Regions from separate parts of the Mesorhizobium sp. NZP2234 genome, predicted to be linked through region 1. Evidence: predicted binding sites of a transcription regulator. Region 1 holds the regulator's gene; the other holds the start of a gene.

Region 1 (7,410 bases):
ACCGCCCGCCACACGTCCCTGTAGCCGACATAAAGCGGCGTGAAGCCGAAACGGATGGTCGACGGCGCGCGAAAATCGCCGATCACGCCGCGCTCGATCAGGGCCCGCATCACCTGGTAGCCATGCGCATGGAGGAACGACACCTGGCTGCCGCGCGCATTGCCGTCGCGTGGGCTTTCCAGTTCGAGCCCATAGGCGCCGCATCTGGCTTCGACGAGCCGGATGAACAGCTCAGTCAAGGCAATGCTCTTCTTGCGCACCGCCGCCATGTCGACCTCGTCCCAGATATCCAGCGCGCCCTTCAGCGCCCGCATCGACAGCACCGGCTGCGTGCCGCACAGGAACCGGCGGATGCCGCTGCCGGCGGCAAAACCCTGCTCGAAGGCGAACGGCCGCGCATGGCCCCACCAGCCGCTGAGCGGCTGATGGACATGGTCATGATGGCGTGTCGCGGCATAGATGAAGGCCGGCGCGCCGGGGCCGCCATTCAGATATTTGTAGGTGCAGCCGATGGCGAAATCGGCATTGGCGGCATCGAGTTCGACCGGCAAGGCTCCCGCGGTGTGGCAGAGATCCCAGACGATCAGCGCGCCGGCCTGGTGGGCCTTGCGCGTCAGGGCCGCCATGTCGCGCAGCTGTCCGGATTTGTAATTGACGTGGTTGACCAGGATCACCGCGACGCGCTCGTCGATCAGCTCTTCAATGGTCGGAGCATCGACGCCCTCGAGCCGCAGCACCGTGCCCGGCCGCGTCGAGGCGACCCCTTCGGCCATGTAGAGATCGGTCGGAAAGCTGTCGCCTTCGGCGACGATCACCGTGCGGTCCGGCCGCATGGCAAGGGCGGCATGCAGCACCTTGTAGATGTTGATCGACGTCGTGTCGCAGACCACCGTCTGGCCGGCCGCGGCGCCGATCAGGCGCCCCAGCTGGTCGCCAAGCGCGACCGGCATATCGAACCAGCCGGCGGTGTTCCAGGCGCGGATGAGGTCCTGCGCCCACTCCTGCGTCGCGGCCTTCTGCAGCTCATTGAACACGGCTGGCGCCGCGGCGCCCAGCGAATTGCCGTCGAGATAGATCACGCCTTCCGGCAAAATGAACCGGTCGCGCATGGCACGCAGCGGATCCGCCGCATCCATGGCTTCCACTGCCGCGAGATCGAGCGTTGCACGCATGATTTGTGACGTCCCTGGGGTTATTCACGTCTGATTATTCACGGATCGCTTCGCGCGCCGGTGCCGGGCCCCTGCCGCGCTTGAGGCTGGGCAGGGCAAGCATGGCGAGCACGAACAGGCCCGTGGCAAGCTTCAGGTCGGGAGGCGGCATGCCTGCGGCAAGGCAGAACGACACCAGTTGGTAGTAGATGATCGCGCCGGCGAAGGGCGCCACCAGTTGGCGCCAAACCGTCTGCTTGCCGACGACGGCCTCGCCGATCATCAGCGCGGCAAGGCCGTTGATGAGAATCCCCAGCCCCATATTGACGTCGGCGAAGCCCTGCGACTGCACCATCAGTGCGCCGCTCGAGGCCGAAAATGCACTCGCCAGTCCGACACCGCCAATGGTCGCCGCCCAGACATTGATGCCTTGAGCCTCGGCCATATCGGGATTGGCGCCCACGGCACGCACAGCGGTCCCCTTCTCGGTCCTGAAAAACATATAGAGCGCCATGAAGACGATGAGCGCGAGGAGGCCGGCGACAACGATCTTGCTGGCCGGAAAACCCGGCCGCGCGAACGGCACCCAGTCGAACACGGTGGGCGAGCCGAAGACGGAGAGGTTGGACTTGCCCATGATGCGAAGGTTGATGCTGTAGAGCATCGTCATCATCAGGATGCCCGCAAGAAGTGTGTGGATGCGGAAACGCAGATGGATGAAGGCGGTGCAGCAGCCCGCCGCGAAGCCCGCCGCGAATGCAACCGCGATGGCCGCCAGCGGCGATACGCCGGCAGCCAGCAGCACGCCGCAGACGCAGCCACCCAGCGGAAACGCGCCTTCGCTGGTCAGATCGGGAAAATTCAACATGCGAAACGGGATCATGATCCCGAGCACGACAAAGGCCAGGATCAGGCTTTGCGCCAGCGTGACCGGTATGATCGCGACGAAGCTGGTGAGAACCTCCTGAACAAAACCCATGATGATCAGCTCGCCAACAACATGCGGTCGGTCTTGACCGAAAAATGGCCGATGAGGTCGATGACCGTGACCCTCGCCTTCTCTTCCCCGGTGACTTCAAGCAGGACCCGGCCCGCATCGAGCATGATCACCCGGCTGCCATAGTCGACGGGGTGCTGCATGTTGTGGGTCACCATCAGGGTCGTCAGCTTCAGCGCGTTGACGGCCCGCACCGTCGCCTGCATGACGATCTCGGCCGTGCGCGGGTCGAGCGCGGCCGTATGTTCGTCGAGCAACAGCAAGTCCGGCGATCCGCCCACGGCCATGATCAGCGAGAGCGACTGTCGCTGCCCGCCCGAGAGCAGGTCGACACGGGTATCGAGGCGATTTTCAAGGCCGAGGCCCAATATCGACAGGCGCTCCTTGTAGGATGCAAGCCGCGTAGCGTTCAGCCCTTGCCGCAGCGTGCGTTTTTGGCTGCGCAGGTCGGCCAGCAGCATGTTCTCCGCCACCGTCATGCTGGCGGCTGTGCCGCGCATCGGATCCTGGAAGACGCGTGCCAATCTTGCGGCACGTTTGTACACCGGCATGGCCGTGACGTCGGCGCCATTGATCAGGATCCTGCCGGAATCCAGGACAAGAGCTCCGGAAATGGCATTGAGCATGCTGCTCTTGCCGGCTCCGTTGGAGCCGATGACGATGCCGAACTCGCCCGTGGCCAGCGACAGGCTGAGACCGTCCAGCGCGATCTTCTCATCGGCCTGGCCCTTGTAGAATACTTTGCACGCGGATCGGATCTCGAGCATCGTTCCTCCCTGACCTCAGGATGACGGCGCCGACGCCGTCATCCTTCAGTGCCGATGTCAGTCGACGATGCAGCCGCAGTCGGCCATCGACGCCGGTATCTCCATGCCGAACGCGGCCATCGCCTTGCGGGAAATCGTTGCCATGTGATCCTTGTAGGCAGGGCGCGACGGCGCGATCGTCTTGGGATCCTTGCCCTTGAGGATTTCGGCGGCGATGTTGCCGGCGTTGACGCCGACCTGGGTGTAATTGACCGCGAAGCTTGCCGGCACCGTGCCGTTGCGGACCGCGCTGTCATCGGAGTTGACGATTGGGATTCCGGCCTGGCGAGCGGCCGCGGAGACAGCGGCGATCGCCGGCTGGATCAGGTTTGAAGCCGGGCCGTAGATCACGTCTGCCTTGCCGGCGAGCGCGGCGATGCGCTGCTGGATGTCATTGACGTTGTCGATGCCGACTTCCACGACCTCGAAACCGGCCGCCGGTGCGGCCGCCTTGATCTTCTCGACCAAGGCAACGTCATTGGCCTCGCCAGGATTGTAAGGGACGCCGAAGCGCTTGGCATTCGGCAGCAGCTTCTTGGTGAAGGCCATGACAGCGGCGACATCCTGCAGATCGCTGGCGCCCGTCATGCCTTCGTCTCCGGCGTCCCACGACGGCACCAGCTTGGCCGCGACCGGATCGGTGACAGCGGCAAAGACGATCGGAATACCGGAACCGGCAAGCGCCTTCTTGGCGATCTGCGAGACCGGGGTGGTGATGGTGTAGATCAGCTTGGGCTGCTCCGCCTGCAGCTTGGCGATCATCTGCGGGACTAGCGATGCATCGAAATTGGTATGGCTCTCCGTGTAGACGACATCCTTGCCCTCGACAAAGCCATTGTCCGTCAGCGCTTTCTTGAACCCGGCTATGGCGGCGTTGAGCTGCGGATGCTCGCCGAAATTGGCGATGCCGATGCGAATCTGGTCGGCGGCGGCACTCCCCGCGCTGACCATCAATGCGCCTGCCAGGGCCAATCCCGACAGCCAAGCGGATTTCGACTTCAACATCATTTCCTCCCAGATTTGATCAGCGCCGCTCATCGGGACGGCAACTGCGGCGATCATGGTCAGTCCGTCGTCACCTGTCAAACATTATATATAATTCTTGCCATGGGCCACCATCATATATAATTTCCACATGCCCGACGATGGACGGATCGCGATGCAGGATCAGAACAACTCCACGAAAACCGAGGCTGCCTATCAGTTGCTGCGGCGCGATATCCTGACCACACGCCTCATGCCGGGCGCGCCGCTCAAGCTGAGCGCGCTGCGCGGTCAATACGGCGTCGGCTGGACACCGCTGCGTGAAGCCTTGTCTCGGCTTGAGGCTGAGCGCCTGGTTACGGCCATCAGCAATCGCGGCTTTGCCGTGGCTCCAGTGTCGCGGGCCGAACTCGAGGACCTGGCTCGCGCAAGGATGGTTGTGGAGATGCCGCTGTTCCTGGAATCGATCGGGAAAGGCGGCAGGGAATGGGAGGACGCGGTTGTCACCGCTCACTACCGCCTCTCCCGCTGCAAGACCGCGGTCGACGACCCCTCTGACGACGCGGTCGACCAATGGGACGAGAGCCACGAGGCCTTTCACGCGGCATTGCTGAGTGCCGCGACGTCCAACTGGCTGTTGCGCTTCCGCTCGACAATCGCCGATCAGTTGCGGCGGCATCATCGTTTTCTCGGACTGGCGCCGACATTGCGGGCGGCGGCCGGCCTCAAGCATGGCTATGGCGAGGCAATGGACGCCCTGCGCGAGGCGATCGCGATCGAGCATCACACCGCGATCATGGAAGCGGCCCTCGATCGCGATGTCGAGCGGGCGAAAGCGCTGATGACGGCGCATATCGGCTACACGCTGCATGTCTACGTTCACAGCGAGGACAGCGGCGCGAACAATTATACCGCACGCGCCGGCAGCCTGAAGGCAATTTCGGGATGACTTCAGCGTTCTTGCTCTTGAGGCATGATCGTTGGCGTTTTGATTTCGTTTCGTTCCGCCAGGAATGGATCGACCAGCGACGCAAATCCAGCCTCTGGACGCCGTTGAGAAACCGATGCCAAGGTCCATCAAGAGGTAGGCCACAGGCGATTAACCAAAATGATTTCAATGCCCGCGTTGGCGGCGAAGGCGGTCGATCGCTGCGCACTGCCGGCGGCGGATAATTTCAGATGTCTTAACAAGTTCACTAAACTTTAAACAGTTGCGGAACACAACTGGAACAGATAGTGTTTGTTCTGGGTTTGTTTTTCGATTCCGATTCACACCCTTCGTTCAATGCCTGGGGGGCGCCATGCTGACGCGCAAGCAACATGAACTTCTGATGTTCATTCATGAACGGCTGAAGGAAAGCGGTATCCCACCCTCCTTTGACGAGATGAAGGAAGCGCTCGATCTCGCCTCCAAGTCAGGGATCCATCGCCTGATCACGGCGCTCGAGGAACGCGGCTTCATCCGCCGGCTGCCCAACCGGGCGCGGGCATTGGAAGTGCTGCGGCTGCCGGATTCGATCGCGCCAGGCCTCAACGCGGCAAAGAAATTCTCGCCTAGCGTCATTCAAGGCAGTCTTGGTCAGGGCGGCGTTGGCCGCCAGATCAAGCCGGCGCCGTCACGCTTGCCCTTTGCCGGGAATGACGACGACGCGGTCGCCGCCGTGTCGATCCCGGTGATGGGCCGTATCGCCGCCGGTGTGCCGATCGATGCCATCCAGCATCAGACGCATTCGATCTCGGTGCCGCCGGACATGATCATGGGTGGCGAACACTATGCGCTGGAGGTCAAGGGCGATTCGATGATCGAGGCCGGCATCTTCGATGGCGACACGGTCATTATCCGCAACGCCGATACGGCGAGCCCGGGCGAGATCGTCGTGGCGCTGGTAGACGAGGAGGAAGCGACCTTGAAGCGATTCCGCCGCAAGGGCGCTTCGATTGCCCTTGAAGCCGCCAACCCGGCCTACGAGACGCGAATTTTCGGGCCGGACAGGGTCAAGGTGCAAGGCAAGCTGGTCGGGCTGATCAGGCGCTACTGAGCAGGAGCGGCCGGCGTTTCGGGTTTTTGATAGGGCGGCAGTCCCCTCGCCTCGCGCGAAAACTTTCGTTGCGCGTGCCAGGGTCGATACGGTCCGTCCACGGCGAAGCTGATGATTGGCGGACTGGTCGCCGATTGGCGGTCGAAGAAGACGGCGGCACTGCCCTTGCGTGCAAGTTGCCGTTTGGTGACGACGAGAACCAGCGGGTTGTGGCAGGCATCGTAGCCCGTCGCGTCATTGACAACGATCAGGTCGGCGAAGCCGCAGGCCTTCCAGGTAGCCTTGCGGTCTTCGACATGCGCGATGATCGCGCCAGACGGATGCCGGGCGAGACAGATGCCCTCCGTGCAATAAAACGGCGCCCCTGGCGGCAGATTGACGGCATCGGCAATATCGAATTGTCCCTCTGCCTTGTTGAACATCTCCGGTGCGACAATTGTTTCGGAGACCAGCGCGCGTTTCCAATTGTCGACGGTGAATTCGTTCGGGCGAGCCCGGCTGACCGCGAGTTCGCCACCGCCGATCGGCACCGCGACCAGGCGCGCGTCTTCCGAGATCAGCACATCCGGCGTGCGCGTATCCGACACCGTCAACAGGCCGGCGAGCGCGAATGGCACTGCCGCGAGCCGCAGCCATGTCGTCGCCATCGTTGCGATGACCAGTGCGATCGTCACCAGCAGCACCGAGTGCTGTGAAATCAGCCCGATCGCATCGACGGGGGAGCGTTCCGATATCCACGCCGATATGGCGATCATGGCCGTCAGCCCCTTGCCCATCACGTAGAGAAAGGGACCATCGGCACCAAAGGGCATCGCAAGAGAACTGAGAACAGCGAAAGGCATGACAATCAGAGAAACGATCGGCATGACGGCGAGATTGGCGAACAGGCTGAGCGGTGACACACGCTGGAAATGCCAGATGGCAAACAGCGCCGTGGCGCAGCCGGCAGTGATGGAGGTCATCGCCAACCCGCCCGTCGCCAGCAGGAATTTTCGCGTGAGAAAGCCCGGCAGGGACCGCTTTGGCGGCGGCGGTCTTGCCTTTCCCGCACGGTGATCCGCCCAGCCGGCATAGGCGCCGACCAGCGCGGCGGTCGCGGCGAAAGACATCTGGAAACTTGGACCGACCACCTCGTGCGGCGACACCACGATGACGGCGATTGCCGAGATGGCGAGGTTGCGCATGGTCAGCGCGGCGCGATCGAACAATACGGCAATCAACATTACCGCCAGCATGATGAAGCTGCGCTCGGCGGCAACGACCACGCCTGAGATGATGAGGTAGGCGGCGATCGACAACAGTGCCACGGCGGCCGCGTATTTCTTCACCGACCGACGCGCGGAAAAATCCGGGAACAGCGCGAAGGCACCGCGCAACAGCCCCATGATGGTGCCGGCGACCAGCGCCATATGCAGTCCGGAAATGGAGATGAT
Region 2 (7,410 bases), 230 kb from region 1:
AGCGGCACGCCGCGGTCGACCGCCTCGCGCACCAGCCGGTAGTTGTTGGCGATGCCGCCGACGAAATGCTCGCCAAGGATCTCCTGGACGTCGGCCTGCTTGATGCCGTTGTCGAACATCTTCTGCTCGAAGCGGTTGACGATGACGTTCGGCTTCACTTCCTTGCCGGCGGTCTCATAGACAGCCTGGATCAGCCTTTGCGTGTGGCGCAGGCACGGCACGGTCATCTCGGCGACGATATAGAGCTTGTTGGAGCCGAGCAGCACGGTCTCCGTCCAGGGAAACCAGGTGCGCGGCATGTCGATGACCACATTGTCGAAATAGGCCGAGACGAGGTCCAGCATGCGTACCACGACATCGGTCTTGAACGAGCGCATCTCCGCCGGGTGGGTCGGCGCGGCCAGCACGCACAGACCGCTGGCGTGCTTTGACAGCATCACGTCGAGCAACTGCCGGTCGAGGCGTTCGGGCTGGTTTTCGATCTCGGTGATGTCGAAACGTGGTTCGAGGTCGAGATATTCGGCACAGGCGCCCTGCTGGAAATTGAGATCGACCACGCAGGTCGAGGCGCCACGCGTCACCGAATGATGCAGCTGGAAGGCGGTCTGCAGCGCCAGCGTCGTTGTACCGACGCCGCCGGCGGCAGGCATGAAGGTGTAGATCTGCGACTCGGTGTTTTCCTCCCGTCCCGGCCCCTGCAACGCCCGCACCACCGAGCGCACCAGGTCTGCCGTTGTGATTGGCTTGACCAGGAAATCGGCGACCTTGAGCTGCACCAGGATGCGCACCGCGGCTGCGTTGAACTCCTGGGTGACGACGACAACCGGTGTCTTGCCCTCCAGCCGGCGCATGATGCGCTGCAGCGACTCGACCTCCTCCAGCCTGGCCGCGTCCATGTCGACGATGATGGCGCCGAAATCGGCCTCCTGGATCTCGCCACGCAACTCGGTGACACTCTTCTCCACCGCCGAGAGCTGGATGATCTCGGAGGCGGCGAATGCCGTCCGCGTGTCCTGCACGAAGGTCCTGTCCGTCGATACGAGCAGGATTTTCCGGGTCTTGATGCCGTTTGCCATTTTTATCAGCCTGTGGGCTCGATCGCCCTTTGGGGTCAGTTGCCCGTGGTCGTCTGCGACGCCTTCGACGCGGCGGCCTGATCGGGGGTGACGGGTCCGGCATCGCCACGCTTGGCAGGCACGAGAAGCCTGGTGTTCTGGACACCGTACTTCCAAGGATCGACCATCTGCATGACGGTATTGGCGGCCTGGGCGTTACCGGCCCCGGTCGTCAGCCCTTCACTGCGCACATAGTCGTCGCTGGTGCAGCCGGCGGCGAAGCCGGCCAAAAGCAAGGCGATGCTCGATCTCAGGATCAGACGCATGGCACTTCAGTCCTTCGGCAGGTCGAGGAAATGCCCGACCGTGGTGGCGGGAGTGGCTCGTGCGGCACTGCCATCAGCCAGCGCCAGCGCGCGACCGGTGTCCGATGCCTTCACTTCCTCGGTGTTGTTGAGGAAATAGTCGACGTTGCTGGCCGGCTGCGTGCCGTCGGTCGGCTCGGCCATCTTCTTCGATGGGTCGACCGGCTTGACCAGATAGGGCGTGACGATGATGACCAGATCGGTCTCGCGGCGCTGGTAGGACTTCGACGAGAACAGCGGTCCAAGCACGGGCATCTTGCCGAGGCCGGGAATGCGCGATGTGGTGATGTCGTTCTGCGACTGCAGCAGCCCCGCGATCATGAAGCTCTGGCCGTTCTTCAGGTCGACCGAGGTCTTGGCGCGGCGCACGATGAAACCGGGCACGGAGATGGTGCCGATGTTGTAGGATGCCGACGCGTCGATCGAGGACACTTCCGGCGCGATGTCGAGGCTGACCAGCCCATCCTTGAGCACAGTCGGCGTGAAGTCGAGGCTGACGCCGTACTTCTTGTAGCTGACGGAGATCTTGCCGTTGTCCTCGGAAACCGGGATCGGAAATTCGCCGCCGGCGAGGAAGCTCGCCGTCTCGCCGGACCGGGCAATCAGGTTCGGCTCGGCCAGCCGGCGGGCGAGGCCGCGCTCTTCCAGCGCCTTGATCGCGACATCGATCGACACGCCGTTCGACAACAGCCGGCCGATGATCTCTCCGGTTCCAGCCGGCGGCACGGTTCCCGGAGCGATGGTGACGTCGCGTCCACCAATGCCGTAGGCGAAATTGGCGCTGTATTTGGCGCCGAGATCCTGGCTTGCCTGACGATTGATCTCGACAAAGCGGACGTTGAGCTGGACCTGCTGCGAGGACGAGATGTTGACGGAGTTGATCACTTCTTCATTGCCGGAAAAGCGGCTGGCGATCTTGCTTGCCTTGTCCGCGGCGACAGCGTCATCCGCCTCGCCCGACAGCACGACACGGCCATTGGCCGAACCGACCTTGATCTTGGCGTCCGGCACGCTGGCGCGTATGGTGCTGGCCAGTTGATCCGTGTCGAGCGTCACCTCGATGTCGACGGTGCCGACAAGCTGCTTGTTCTCGTCGAACAAAGCGATGCCGGTCGTACCGAGATTGTTGCCCAGCACATAGAAGGATTTGTCGGTCAGCGGATTGACGTTGGCGATCTCCGGATCGCCGATGACAATCTGGTAGAAAGCGGCGCTCGTCACGATCGTCCTGGGCTTCCCCTTGGCGACCTTGATCGACGCATTCTTGGTCGCCGAGACATAGACGACGTCATTGCCTGCCCTGGCCGCGCCGGGCAAGCCAAGCATCCCGCTTGCAGCCAGGGCAACCGCCATCCCCAGGGTGCGCACGAAGCGCAACCGGCCTGCCATTCGATATAGGGTACGCATCAACATTGCCCCGTCCCGACCGGTCCCCACCGGCCTTTACTTCTGGTCCCGCGCAGGAACCTGATATTCCTCGGCCTTCGTGCCGCGCGTCACGATGACCGTCTTGAATTTCGGCTTCTCCGGCTCCTTGGTCACTGCATCGAACAAGGAGCCGGCCGCGGCCTGAGCCTTGGCCGCTACCGATCCGCCGAAGGAAGAGATGGTGGTGACGCCATTCTTGCCGTCGCCGCCTTCGCTGGCTGAGCGCAGCGACAGCGACAGCGTGCCGACGGTGCGGGCAAGCGCCACTTTCTGCGCGCCCTCGGTCGTCACCTCGATGGTCACGGAATTGGCCACCTGCGGCGCGGTCTGGCGCTCGTCGGCGCCCTGCCCGACGCTCAGCACCTTGGCGTCCGCAACCACGATCTCGGACGTGATGGTCGAACCGGCCGCCCCTTGCGCATTCTTGGCGACCTCCTGGATTTCGCCGGCATCGCGCGTCAGCACGACATCGACGCGGTCGCCCGGCGTGACGAAGCCGCCGACACCGGCAATCTCGTCGGTGCGGATGGTGACCGCGCGCATGCCCGGCGTCAGCATGTTGGAGAGCGTCGCGCGGCCGTTTGGCCCCGACAACTTGGTCAGCAACACGGGTTCGTTGACCTCGATCGGCGACAGCACGACGCGGCTGCCTTTGCCAAGCAACCCGTCGATGGTGGCAAAAGCACCCTGCGGCAGGGAATCCTGCGGCCACGGGATTTCGATCAGCTTTGCACGGTCGATTTCCATGCCGTAGCGCAACGGCGCGTTCGCCACCACGATGGTCTTGAACTCGATCCTTGGCGGAGCCGGAGCAGCGATCGACGCCGTCTTCTCCTCGGCGTCGGCTCTGGCCTGGCTTTTGACCCAGAAATCCGCGGCAAAGATCGATATCGCGCCGAAAACGGCGGCGATGCCGATCATCGTTATGGCCTTGCCCCTCACGCCGAAACCCCTGATGCCCGTCGTTTCTTGTTATGTTGGGCTCACGCTAGGCCGCTTTGTTAAAGAAACAGGAATCCCGGCCAGCGGTATCGGACCTATTTCCGCCCGCTTGGTTATCGAATGGTTTTAAGGTAAGAGGGGTCAATCCCCGAACGTAACAGGAACCTCCGTCGCTTGGCGCTGAAAAGCGTGGCAGTATCGGCGGGTGATTCGCAGCACCGGACCCTATGGCAGGCATGGACGACAACAACGATCTCTTCGGCAACATGGACAAGCAGCCGCAGCCGGTTCGCACACCGGCGCGCCCGGCGGATCCCCTTGTGCAGGCTGCGGCCAAGCGCACGCCAGCGACCAAGGATGGCAGCGAGGGTTACAGCGCCGCCGATATCGAGGTGCTCGAGGGCCTGGAGCCGGTGCGTCGCCGGCCAGGCATGTATATTGGCGGTACCGACGACAAGGCGATGCACCATCTGTTCGCCGAGGTCATCGACAATTCGATGGACGAGGCGGTTGCCGGCCATGCCACCTTCATCGATGTCGAGCTTTCGGCCGACGGGTTTCTGACCGTTACCGACAATGGCCGCGGCATCCCGGTCGACCCGCATCCGAAATTCAAGAAGCCGGCGCTCGAAGTCATCATGACGACGCTGCATTCGGGCGGCAAATTCGACTCAAAGGTCTATGAAACCTCCGGCGGTCTGCATGGTGTCGGCGTTTCCGTGGTCAACGCGCTGTCGGATCATCTCGAGGTCGAGGTCGCGCGTGGCCGCCAGCTCTACCGCCAGCGCTTTTCGCGCGGCATTCCGGTAAGTGGCCTGGAGCAGCTTGGCGAGATCCACAACCGGCGCGGAACGAAAATCCGCTTTCATCCCGACGAGCAGATCTTCGGCAAGGGCGCGGCGTTCGAACCGGCGCGGCTCTATCGCATGACGCGCTCGAAAGCCTATCTGTTCGGTGGCGTGGAAATCCGCTGGACCTGCGATCCCTCGCTGATCAAGGAAAAGGACCAGACGCCGCCCAAGGCGGAGTTCCATTTTCCTGGCGGCCTGAAGGACTATCTAAAGGCATCGCTCGGCGACGACTTTCAGGTCACCCGCGAAATCTTCGCGGGAAAAAGCGAAAAGCAAGGCGGCCATGGCTCGCTCGAATGGGCGGTGACGTGGTTCGGCGGCGACGGCTTCATCAATTCCTACTGCAACACCATCCCGACCGGCGAAGGCGGCACCCACGAGGCCGGCTTCCGCAACGTGCTGACCCGGGGCTTGCGCGCCTATGCCGATCTTGTCGGCAACAAGCGCGCCTCGATCGTCACCTCCGAAGACGTCATGATCTCGGCGGCGGGCATGCTGTCGGTGTTCATCCGCGAGCCTGAGTTCGTTGGCCAGACCAAGGACAGGCTGGCGACGATCGAGGCGATTCGCATTGTCGAGACCGCGATCCGCGATCCATTCGACCATTGGCTGGCCGACAATCCACAGGAAGCCTCGAAGCTCTTGGAATGGGTAATCGCGCGCGCCGACGAGCGGGTGCGCCGGCGCCAGGAAAAGGAAGTGTCGCGCAAGAGCGCGGTGCGCAAATTGCGCCTGCCGGGCAAGCTCGCCGACTGCACGCAGAACGCGGCCGCTGGTGCCGAACTGTTCATCGTCGAAGGCGACTCGGCTGGCGGCTCGGCCAAGCAGGCACGCGACCGTGCCAGCCAGGCCGTATTGCCGCTGCGTGGCAAGATCCTCAACGTCGCCAGCGCCGGCAACGACAAGCTCGCCGCCAATCAGCAGATATCCGACCTGATCCAGGCGCTTGGCTGCGGCACACGCTCGAAGTACCGCGACGAGGATTTGCGCTATGACCGCGTCATCATCATGACCGACGCCGACGTCGACGGTGCCCACATCGCCTCGCTGCTGATCACCTTCTTCTACCAGGAAATGCCGGCGCTGGTGCGTGGCGGCCACCTCTATCTGGCGGTGCCGCCGCTTTACTCGATCAGGCAAGGCGGCAAGGTCGCCTATGCCCGCGACGACGCGCACAAGGACGAGCTCCTGCGCACCGAATTCACCGGACGCGGCAAGGTGGAGCTTGGCCGCTTCAAGGGCTTGGGCGAAATGATGGCCTCGCAGCTCAAGGAGACCACCATGGACCCGAGGAAGCGCACGCTGCTCAGGGTCGACGTGATCGACGCCGAGGCCGCGACCAAGGACGCGGTCGACGCGCTGATGGGCACCAAGCCGGAAGCCCGCTTCCGCTTCATCCAGGAGCGTGCCGAATTCGCGGAGACGGAAGTGCTGGATATCTGAGCGCCACCCGGTCCATAACACGGGCTCCAGTTGCGGAGACGAGCATGTGACCCGGGCACGGCTGAAAGCTTATTTCGAGACAAGCTTGGCCGGACTGACACAGCCGACGCGCTCGGACTGGATTTTCGCCCTGCGCACCGTTTCGGCCGGCCTTATCGCGCTTCTCGCCGCCTATGCGCTGCGGCTCGACCACCCGCAATGGGCGATGATGACGGTATTCATCGTCGCCCAGCCCGTTGCCGGCATGGTGCTGGCGAAAGGTTTTTACCGCCTGCTCGGCACGCTCGCCGGCGGCGTCGCCGCGATCGGCATCACCACGATCTTTGGTACGGGCCCCTGGGTGCTGGTGACGGTGCTGGCCGTCTGGATCGGCATCTGCACCTTCGTCTCCTCACTGCTGCGCAACCCGGAAGCCTATGGCGCGGCCCTGGCCGGCTACACGGCCATGATCATCGGCCTGCCTGCCTTCGGGCAACCGCACCTTGTCGTCGATCTTGCAGTCGCGCGCTGCGCCGAGATCGTACTCGGTATCGTCTGCGCCGGCCTGACCAGCCGGCTGATCCTGCCGAAACTGGCCAGTGACGCCATCATCTCGCGGCTGAAACGCTGCATTCTCGACCTCGCCATCTATGCCGGCGGTGCGTTCTCCGGCGGCGATCGGGCAACGCTCATCGGACTGCACCGCAAGCTCGTCGCCGACACCCAGACGCTTGGCGAGATGCGCGCCTATGCCAGGCTCGAGGCGCCGAGCTTCGCGCCCCGCGCCCATCCGGTCCGGCGCACCATAGGACAGCTGCTCTCGGCGCTCTCGGCCGCACGTGCGCTGCATTCACACGCCGCTCCAAAGAACGCCGCGCTCATTCCGGTACGCTCGGAATTGCAAGTGCTTGTCGGTGAACTGGCGGCCAAACCCGGCGCCTTGGATGATACCGCGCCCTGGGTGGCACGGCTCGACGCGATCTCGGCCAAGGCCAGGCAAATGCCCGATGCCCCGGTCGACCAGGGTGACGACAGGGTCGGCACCATCACCCGCCTCACCATCGCCGCCGATTTCGCCGAGGCGCTGAAGCAGGTGCTGCGCGGTCTGGACGCGCTGCGCTCGCCAGCCGCGCGCCGTCAAGGCCGCGCCAGCCGGCAACCCGCCCTTGTGGTGCATCGCGACTATCCCGGCGCCGCGCGTAACGCCGTCCGCGCGGCCCTTGCCACATTGCTGGTCGCCGCATTCTGGCTGACGACGAAATGGTCGGAAGCGGCCGGCACCGTCATTCTGGTTGCCGTCGTATCGAGCCTGTTTGCCGCCCGCCCCGACCCCGTGCAGGTATCCTG

What was found. The regulator LexA, encoded in region 1, represses DNA repair genes until DNA is damaged. The targets are predictions, from matches to a motif close to TGTTCNNNNTGTGTTCNG.
Region 2: the regulator LexA is predicted to act here: its motif matches at 3,939-3,956, upstream of parE (DNA topoisomerase IV subunit B).

Annotation. Positions count from the first base shown of each region.
Region 1 covers NZ_CP033364.1:4,084,874-4,092,283, reverse strand. The annotation lists gene kynU (kynureninase) at 1-1,172, opposite strand, end outside; gene EB230_RS20150 (ABC transporter permease) at 1,207-2,130, opposite strand; gene EB230_RS20145 (ABC transporter ATP-binding protein) at 2,136-2,915, opposite strand; gene EB230_RS20140 (ABC transporter substrate-binding protein) at 2,973-3,959, opposite strand; gene EB230_RS20135 (GntR family transcriptional regulator) at 4,114-4,887, shown strand; gene lexA (transcriptional repressor LexA) at 5,240-5,977, shown strand; gene EB230_RS20125 (ComEC/Rec2 family competence protein) at 5,971-7,410, opposite strand, start outside.
Region 2 covers NZ_CP033364.1:3,851,634-3,859,043, reverse strand. The annotation lists gene EB230_RS19065 (response regulator/pilus assembly protein) at 1-1,076, opposite strand, end outside; gene EB230_RS19060 (hypothetical protein) at 1,112-1,381, opposite strand; gene EB230_RS19055 (type II and III secretion system protein family protein) at 1,388-2,833, opposite strand; gene cpaB (Flp pilus assembly protein CpaB) at 2,864-3,790, opposite strand; gene parE (DNA topoisomerase IV subunit B) at 4,027-6,084, shown strand; gene EB230_RS19040 (FUSC family protein) at 6,131-7,410, shown strand, end outside.